Regions from separate parts of the Paraliobacillus sediminis genome, predicted to be linked through region 2. Evidence: riboswitches for the same ligand, from Rfam matches in the RefSeq annotation. Region 2 holds a riboswitch; the other holds the start of a gene.

Region 1 (4,644 bases), on a different contig from region 2:
GATAGTGAATAACACGTTGGTAACTATTCTTCAGGCGAATTAATGGACTCAAGTTATAGCAATAATCAGGTATGGTGTTATGCCAGGAAATTTGATTTATCGTGTCCATTATATTATCAAGCATGGCACCGTTAATCATATGGATACCGATTGATTTGATTTCTTCTCTTTTTTGCTTGCCAATATAACTAATTTTTATATTTAAGATAAGCCATGGTATTAAAGCTGTCTGCTGTTGTACAGCAAGTTGTTGATAGAGTCGAACACTTTTTCCTTGATCTTTTACTAATCGAAAAATTTGCTGCAATCTTGGACTACCAAAGTGAATTATCTCTGCTTCTTTTTCCTCCAATCTGGGATCTGTCAAGAAAGTGATTGATCCAGGATCTCCTTTTTGACCGATTTTTTTTATATATTGCCAATAAAATGGACGATTCATGATGTATTCATCCATTTTATCTGTGAGTTTAATAGCTAATATGCCATCTTTATTCTCCTTTATTGTGCATTGATTAGCGATAAAAAAGTCATGAAGGAAATTATGAAGATTCTCGATTGCCATGTGAATTCTCCTTATCATAAGTTAATTGCGCATCAGAAATAACTGCAGATAAATTGTCCATTTTTATTCTTATTTCTCCATCAGTTTGTGACTCCTTAAAAATTTTTTCCATCTCATTCTCGAGGTTTGTTAATTGTAAATCTGCTAGAATAGCATCCAAATTCCCAATAACGCGTTCAAATAAATGAATTTTTTCATATAATAGTCGTAAAATATGATCCTCAATTGTATTTTTAATGGCAAAATTATAAATTTGTACATCATTCTTTTGACCATAGCGATGAATGCGGCCAATCCGTTGTTCTAAGCGCATCGGGTTCCAAGGCAAATCATAGTTAATCATTTTATTACAAAATTGTAGATTGATTCCTTCACCGCCAGCTTCTGTTGCAATTAATACTTGTACTTTATCTTTAAACAATTGACGCATCCAATCTTTCTTGCCACGTTTGAAGCCACCTCTAAATGGTACAGAAGTAATATCATTTTGTTGTAAGATCCATTGTAGATAGACTTGAGTGGCTCGGTATTCAGTAAATATGATGCATTTTTCGTCTGACTGTTTGATTAATTCAACCACTTTTAATGCTTTCGAATGGTTTGGCAATTCTCCCAGTTGTGTTAAAAAGTCTGTATATTCTTTTACATTTGTACCGTCATTATTTTTTTCTAAACTTTTTTTAATTGAAAGGAAGCAAGCTTCTCGTGAGGAACATAACTCACGTAAATAAGTAATTGCAGAAAAATGTTGTGCTTCCATAGTGATTTTTTTCAACTGTTCATATGCTTGCATCTCTGCATCTGTAAATTCAATTTGGATTGTTTCTACTTTACGTTTTGTCCAATCAATACCCGTATCCTGTCTAAGGTTTCGTACCATTACTTTTTGTACGAGTTGTTTGAGATGTATATCCTGATCAAGATTTTTAATGTTTTTACCGAACTTTTCTGCAAACGTTTGGTAATCTCCTAGAAATCCGGGTTTTAATATAGAGACAAGATTAAAAATGTCACTTAATTTATTTTGAATAGGGGTAGCAGTTAATAACAAGCAATATTTTTTTTGTAAAGAACGAATAAATTGGTAGTTCTTTGTTTGATGATTTTTTAATTTATGTGCTTCATCTACTAATACAAAGTCGTATTTTTGTTGTAGAATAATCTCTCGATGTGGATCTCGTTTTGCTGTATCTATTGAAGTAATTACAATGTTGTCTTGGTCCCATATTGGTCGTTTTCTTGTCGTTACAACCGGAATGTAAAATTTTTGAGTTAATTCCAATGCCCATTGATTAACTAATGAAGCAGGGACAAGAATTAATGCTTTTTTTACTAAACCACGCATCATATATTCTTTTAATATTAGTCCAGCCTCAATCGTCTTACCTAAACCTACCTCATCGGCTAAAATAGCTCTCCCATTCATTTCTTCTACAACTTGTTCAGCACATGCTAATTGATGTGATAAAAAAGTAACGTGTGGTAATAATCTAGGTGCTTGTAATCCAGAAAAATCATGGGTTAAAGTTGTTAATGCTGCTTGATAAGATAAATGGAATAATTCCCATGAGCTAAATGGACCATCAGTTTCTAATTTTTCCTCTAAACGCTCAATAAATTCCATATCTCTTTTTAATTCAATTTCCACGTAAGTCCACCTTCCGAACTATTTTTGATTTATTGCATTTTTCATTCGCCATTACTCTGTAATTATGCTATAATCATGTTAAATTAAAGTAAAAAACGATGTGAATTCTAGTATGTCCAAATTTAATAATTTTACAAGCGAATGAAGATAATAGGAGAGCTCACTAAAATAGTGACGCCGAAGGAGCAAGTATATAATACGAATCTCTCAGGCACAAAAGACTTTTATCTGACGCAACTCTGGAGAATGTTTATCAGTGAATAAACTACCCAAGAAGCAAGTCCATTTAAAAAATGGATGAATCTTTCTGGTACAAGGACAGGGAAATTATCATGAGTATGATAATTTCACCTGTCTTTTTGTTTGTCTAATATAAGATTGAAAGGGGTTTTGAGTGAATGGAAGAATTGAAGAAGACACCATTGTTCTCCGAATATGAAAAATTTAATGCTAAAACAATCGATTTTGGCGGATGGGCATTACCGGTACATTTTACTGGTATTAAAAATGAGCATCATGCAACAAGAAATAATGTCGGATTGTTTGATGTATCGCATATGGGTGAAATACTTGTAGAGGGAAAAGATGCTGAACCTTTCTTACAAATGATGCTAACAAATGATCTCTCAAAATTAACACCAGATCACGCGCGATACACGTTTATGTGTTATCCAGATGGTGGAACAGTGGATGATTTAATTGTTTATCAATTAGCCACAGAGAAGTATTTGTTAGTCGTAAATGCTGCAAATATAGATAAAGATTATAACTGGTTATTGAAACATAAATTTGAACAGGTAACAATCTCGAATCAATCCGATAAATTCATTCAATTAGCTATACAAGGCCCAAAGGCAGAACAAGTGTTACAAAAAATAACAGATACGAAATTATCTGACATTAAATTTTTTGAATTCTCACAAAATGTGTTTTTTAGTGGCATTGAGGAAAAAGCACTCGTAGCAAGAACAGGTTATACGGGTGAAGATGGTTTTGAAATATACATTGGAGTAGAAAGTGGTGTTGCGCTATGGAAAGCAATTATCAAAGCTGGAGAAGATGTGGGAATTCAACCAATTGGACTTGGAGCGAGGGATACATTAAGATTTGAAGCGAATTTAGCTTTATATGGTCAAGAACTGAGTTCAAGCATTTCGCCAATTGAAGCGGGACTTAGCTTTGCAGTTAAAACCAATAAAACAAGCGATTTTATTGGTAAAGAGGTATTATTAAAACAAAAAAATGAAGGTCCACCACGTAAATTAGTAGGATTAGAAATGATCGATAAAGGAATACCACGTCATGGTTACACAGTTTTATGTCAACAGAAAAAAATAGGTTTTATTACGAGTGGAACACAATCACCTACTTTAAATAAAAATATTGGTTTAGCATTAATAGCAACTGACTATGCAAAACAAGGAGACCTTGTAACAGTTCAAATTAGAAAAAAAGAAGTGCAAGCCAAAGTAGTCGCTACACCGTTTTATAAAAGGGGATAAGGGGGAGAAAAAATGGAATTTCGCTATTTACCAATGACGCAAGAGGATAAAGAGGAAATGCTAGCTACAATAGGTGTGGCTACTACAGATGATCTATTTAAAGATATACCTGACCAATTACGTTTAAAGAAAGATCTACAGTTAAAAAAACCTGCAAATGAAGCGCAGTTAATGCAGGAGTTATCTGCTTTAGCAAAGAAAAACGTAAATACGAAGACACACACATCATTTTTAGGTGCTGGTGTTTATGATCATTACATTCCATCTGTAGTTGACCATGTTATATCTAGATCGGAGTTTTACACAGCATACACACCATATCAACCCGAAATTTCGCAAGGAGAACTACAAGCCATTTTTGAATTTCAAACGATGATTTGTGAACTAACTGGTATGGATGTAGCTAATTCTTCGATGTACGATGGACCAACTGCATTAGCGGAAGCAACTAATCTAAGTGCAGCACAAACGAAAAGAAAAAAAGTATTGGTGTCAAAGACCGTCCATCCTGAATCTAGAGCAGTAATAGAAACATATGGCAAAGGACAAGGGATAGAAATTATTGAAATACCCGAAAAAAATGGATTAACGGATCTGGATATGCTTGAGACGTTAGTAGATGAAACTGTAGCAAGTGTTGTGATTCAATATCCAAACTTTTTTGGACAGATTGAGCCGTTAGCTGCTATAAGACAAGTTATTAACGATAGTAAAGCAATGTTTGTCGTATCTAGTAATCCTTTAGCACTAGGTTATTTGACGCCTCCAAGTGCATTTGGTGCTGATATTGTTGTTGGTGATACACAAGTATTTGGAATTCCTGCACAATTTGGTGGTCCGCATTGTGGTTACTTTGCAACTTCCAAGAAGTTAATGCGTAAAGTTCCAGGAAGATTAGTTGGACAGACACTAGATGAGGATGGAAAAGGAGG
Region 2 (4,644 bases):
ATCAAGCATGGCACCGTTAATCATATGGATACCGATTGATTTGATTTCTTCTCTTTTTTGCTTGCCAATATAACTAATTTTTATATTTAAGATAAGCCATGGTATTAAAGCTGTCTGCTGTTGTACAGCAAGTTGTTGATAGAGTCGAACACTTTTTCCTTGATCTTTTACTAATCGAAAAATTTGCTGCAATCTTGGACTACCAAAGTGAATTATCTCTGCTTCTTTTTCCTCCAATCTGGGATCTGTCAAGAAAGTGATTGATCCAGGATCTCCTTTTTGACCGATTTTTTTTATATATTGCCAATAAAATGGACGATTCATGATGTATTCATCCATTTTATCTGTGAGTTTAATAGCTAATATGCCATCTTTATTCTCCTTTATTGTGCATTGATTAGCGATAAAAAAGTCATGAAGGAAATTATGAAGATTCTCGATTGCCATGTGAATTCTCCTTATCATAAGTTAATTGCGCATCAGAAATAACTGCAGATAAATTGTCCATTTTTATTCTTATTTCTCCATCAGTTTGTGACTCCTTAAAAATTTTTTCCATCTCATTCTCGAGGTTTGTTAATTGTAAATCTGCTAGAATAGCATCCAAATTCCCAATAACGCGTTCAAATAAATGAATTTTTTCATATAATAGTCGTAAAATATGATCCTCAATTGTATTTTTAATGGCAAAATTATAAATTTGTACATCATTCTTTTGACCATAGCGATGAATGCGGCCAATCCGTTGTTCTAAGCGCATCGGGTTCCAAGGCAAATCATAGTTAATCATTTTATTACAAAATTGTAGATTGATTCCTTCACCGCCAGCTTCTGTTGCAATTAATACTTGTACTTTATCTTTAAACAATTGACGCATCCAATCTTTCTTGCCACGTTTGAAGCCACCTCTAAATGGTACAGAAGTAATATCATTTTGTTGTAAGATCCATTGTAGATAGACTTGAGTGGCTCGGTATTCAGTAAATATGATGCATTTTTCGTCTGACTGTTTGATTAATTCAACCACTTTTAATGCTTTCGAATGGTTTGGCAATTCTCCCAGTTGTGTTAAAAAGTCTGTATATTCTTTTACATTTGTACCGTCATTATTTTTTTCTAAACTTTTTTTAATTGAAAGGAAGCAAGCTTCTCGTGAGGAACATAACTCACGTAAATAAGTAATTGCAGAAAAATGTTGTGCTTCCATAGTGATTTTTTTCAACTGTTCATATGCTTGCATCTCTGCATCTGTAAATTCAATTTGGATTGTTTCTACTTTACGTTTTGTCCAATCAATACCCGTATCCTGTCTAAGGTTTCGTACCATTACTTTTTGTACGAGTTGTTTGAGATGTATATCCTGATCAAGATTTTTAATGTTTTTACCGAACTTTTCTGCAAACGTTTGGTAATCTCCTAGAAATCCGGGTTTTAATATAGAGACAAGATTAAAAATGTCACTTAATTTATTTTGAATAGGGGTAGCAGTTAATAACAAGCAATATTTTTTTTGTAAAGAACGAATAAATTGGTAGTTCTTTGTTTGATGATTTTTTAATTTATGTGCTTCATCTACTAATACAAAGTCGTATTTTTGTTGTAGAATAATCTCTCGATGTGGATCTCGTTTTGCTGTATCTATTGAAGTAATTACAATGTTGTCTTGGTCCCATATTGGTCGTTTTCTTGTCGTTACAACCGGAATGTAAAATTTTTGAGTTAATTCCAATGCCCATTGATTAACTAATGAAGCAGGGACAAGAATTAATGCTTTTTTTACTAAACCACGCATCATATATTCTTTTAATATTAGTCCAGCCTCAATCGTCTTACCTAAACCTACCTCATCGGCTAAAATAGCTCTCCCATTCATTTCTTCTACAACTTGTTCAGCACATGCTAATTGATGTGATAAAAAAGTAACGTGTGGTAATAATCTAGGTGCTTGTAATCCAGAAAAATCATGGGTTAAAGTTGTTAATGCTGCTTGATAAGATAAATGGAATAATTCCCATGAGCTAAATGGACCATCAGTTTCTAATTTTTCCTCTAAACGCTCAATAAATTCCATATCTCTTTTTAATTCAATTTCCACGTAAGTCCACCTTCCGAACTATTTTTGATTTATTGCATTTTTCATTCGCCATTACTCTGTAATTATGCTATAATCATGTTAAATTAAAGTAAAAAACGATGTGAATTCTAGTATGTCCAAATTTAATAATTTTACAAGCGAATGAAGATAATAGGAGAGCTCACTAAAATAGTGACGCCGAAGGAGCAAGTATATAATACGAATCTCTCAGGCACAAAAGACTTTTATCTGACGCAACTCTGGAGAATGTTTATCAGTGAATAAACTACCCAAGAAGCAAGTCCATTTAAAAAATGGATGAATCTTTCTGGTACAAGGACAGGGAAATTATCATGAGTATGATAATTTCACCTGTCTTTTTGTTTGTCTAATATAAGATTGAAAGGGGTTTTGAGTGAATGGAAGAATTGAAGAAGACACCATTGTTCTCCGAATATGAAAAATTTAATGCTAAAACAATCGATTTTGGCGGATGGGCATTACCGGTACATTTTACTGGTATTAAAAATGAGCATCATGCAACAAGAAATAATGTCGGATTGTTTGATGTATCGCATATGGGTGAAATACTTGTAGAGGGAAAAGATGCTGAACCTTTCTTACAAATGATGCTAACAAATGATCTCTCAAAATTAACACCAGATCACGCGCGATACACGTTTATGTGTTATCCAGATGGTGGAACAGTGGATGATTTAATTGTTTATCAATTAGCCACAGAGAAGTATTTGTTAGTCGTAAATGCTGCAAATATAGATAAAGATTATAACTGGTTATTGAAACATAAATTTGAACAGGTAACAATCTCGAATCAATCCGATAAATTCATTCAATTAGCTATACAAGGCCCAAAGGCAGAACAAGTGTTACAAAAAATAACAGATACGAAATTATCTGACATTAAATTTTTTGAATTCTCACAAAATGTGTTTTTTAGTGGCATTGAGGAAAAAGCACTCGTAGCAAGAACAGGTTATACGGGTGAAGATGGTTTTGAAATATACATTGGAGTAGAAAGTGGTGTTGCGCTATGGAAAGCAATTATCAAAGCTGGAGAAGATGTGGGAATTCAACCAATTGGACTTGGAGCGAGGGATACATTAAGATTTGAAGCGAATTTAGCTTTATATGGTCAAGAACTGAGTTCAAGCATTTCGCCAATTGAAGCGGGACTTAGCTTTGCAGTTAAAACCAATAAAACAAGCGATTTTATTGGTAAAGAGGTATTATTAAAACAAAAAAATGAAGGTCCACCACGTAAATTAGTAGGATTAGAAATGATCGATAAAGGAATACCACGTCATGGTTACACAGTTTTATGTCAACAGAAAAAAATAGGTTTTATTACGAGTGGAACACAATCACCTACTTTAAATAAAAATATTGGTTTAGCATTAATAGCAACTGACTATGCAAAACAAGGAGACCTTGTAACAGTTCAAATTAGAAAAAAAGAAGTGCAAGCCAAAGTAGTCGCTACACCGTTTTATAAAAGGGGATAAGGGGGAGAAAAAATGGAATTTCGCTATTTACCAATGACGCAAGAGGATAAAGAGGAAATGCTAGCTACAATAGGTGTGGCTACTACAGATGATCTATTTAAAGATATACCTGACCAATTACGTTTAAAGAAAGATCTACAGTTAAAAAAACCTGCAAATGAAGCGCAGTTAATGCAGGAGTTATCTGCTTTAGCAAAGAAAAACGTAAATACGAAGACACACACATCATTTTTAGGTGCTGGTGTTTATGATCATTACATTCCATCTGTAGTTGACCATGTTATATCTAGATCGGAGTTTTACACAGCATACACACCATATCAACCCGAAATTTCGCAAGGAGAACTACAAGCCATTTTTGAATTTCAAACGATGATTTGTGAACTAACTGGTATGGATGTAGCTAATTCTTCGATGTACGATGGACCAACTGCATTAGCGGAAGCAACTAATCTAAGTGCAGCACAAACGAAAAGAAAAAAAGTATTGGTGTCAAAGACCGTCCATCCTGAATCTAGAGCAGTAATAGAAACATATGGCAAAGGACAAGGGATAGAAATTATTGAAATACCCGAAAAAAATGGATTAACGGATCTGGATATGCTTGAGACGTTAGTAGATGAAACTGTAGCAAGTGTTGTGATTCAATATCCAAACTTTTTTGGACAGATTGAGCCGTTAGCTGCTATAAGACAAGTTATTAACGATAGTAAAGCAATGTTTGTCGTATCTAGTAATCCTTTAGCACTAGGTTATTTGACGCCTCCAAGTGCATTTGGTGCTGATATTGTTGTTGGTGATACACAAGTATTTGGAATTCCTGCACAATTTGGTGGTCCGCATTGTGGTTACTTTGCAACTTCCAAGAAGTTAATGCGTAAAGTTCCAGGAAGATTAGTTGGACAGACACTAGATGAGGATGGAAAAGGAGGATTTGTTCTTACACTTCAAGCTCGAGAACAACATATTAGAAGAGATAAAGCAACTTCTAATATTTGTTCAAATCAAGCATTAAATGCATTGGCATCTTCTGTTGCGATGAGCTCA

Evidence for each region. A riboswitch is a leader RNA that binds a small molecule or an ion and turns the genes downstream of it on or off. The one in region 2 is predicted to bind glycine.
Region 1: linked by a shared signal. The riboswitch ahead of gcvT (glycine cleavage system aminomethyltransferase GcvT) and the one ahead of gcvT (glycine cleavage system aminomethyltransferase GcvT) in region 2 are both predicted to bind glycine.

Annotation. Positions count from the first base shown of each region.
Region 1 is NZ_QJSI01000003.1:862,776-867,419, reverse strand. It holds gene D2K60_RS17125 (YqhG family protein) at 1-562, opposite strand, end outside; gene D2K60_RS17120 (DEAD/DEAH box helicase) at 540-2,210, opposite strand; glycine riboswitch at 2,352-2,444, shown strand; gene gcvT (glycine cleavage system aminomethyltransferase GcvT) at 2,609-3,712, shown strand; gene gcvPA (aminomethyl-transferring glycine dehydrogenase subunit GcvPA) at 3,725-4,644, shown strand, end outside.
Region 2 is NZ_QJSI01000002.1:126,361-131,004, forward strand. It holds gene D2K60_RS06620 (YqhG family protein) at 1-447, opposite strand, end outside; gene D2K60_RS06625 (DEAD/DEAH box helicase) at 425-2,095, opposite strand; glycine riboswitch at 2,237-2,329, shown strand; gene gcvT (glycine cleavage system aminomethyltransferase GcvT) at 2,494-3,597, shown strand; gene gcvPA (aminomethyl-transferring glycine dehydrogenase subunit GcvPA) at 3,610-4,644, shown strand, end outside.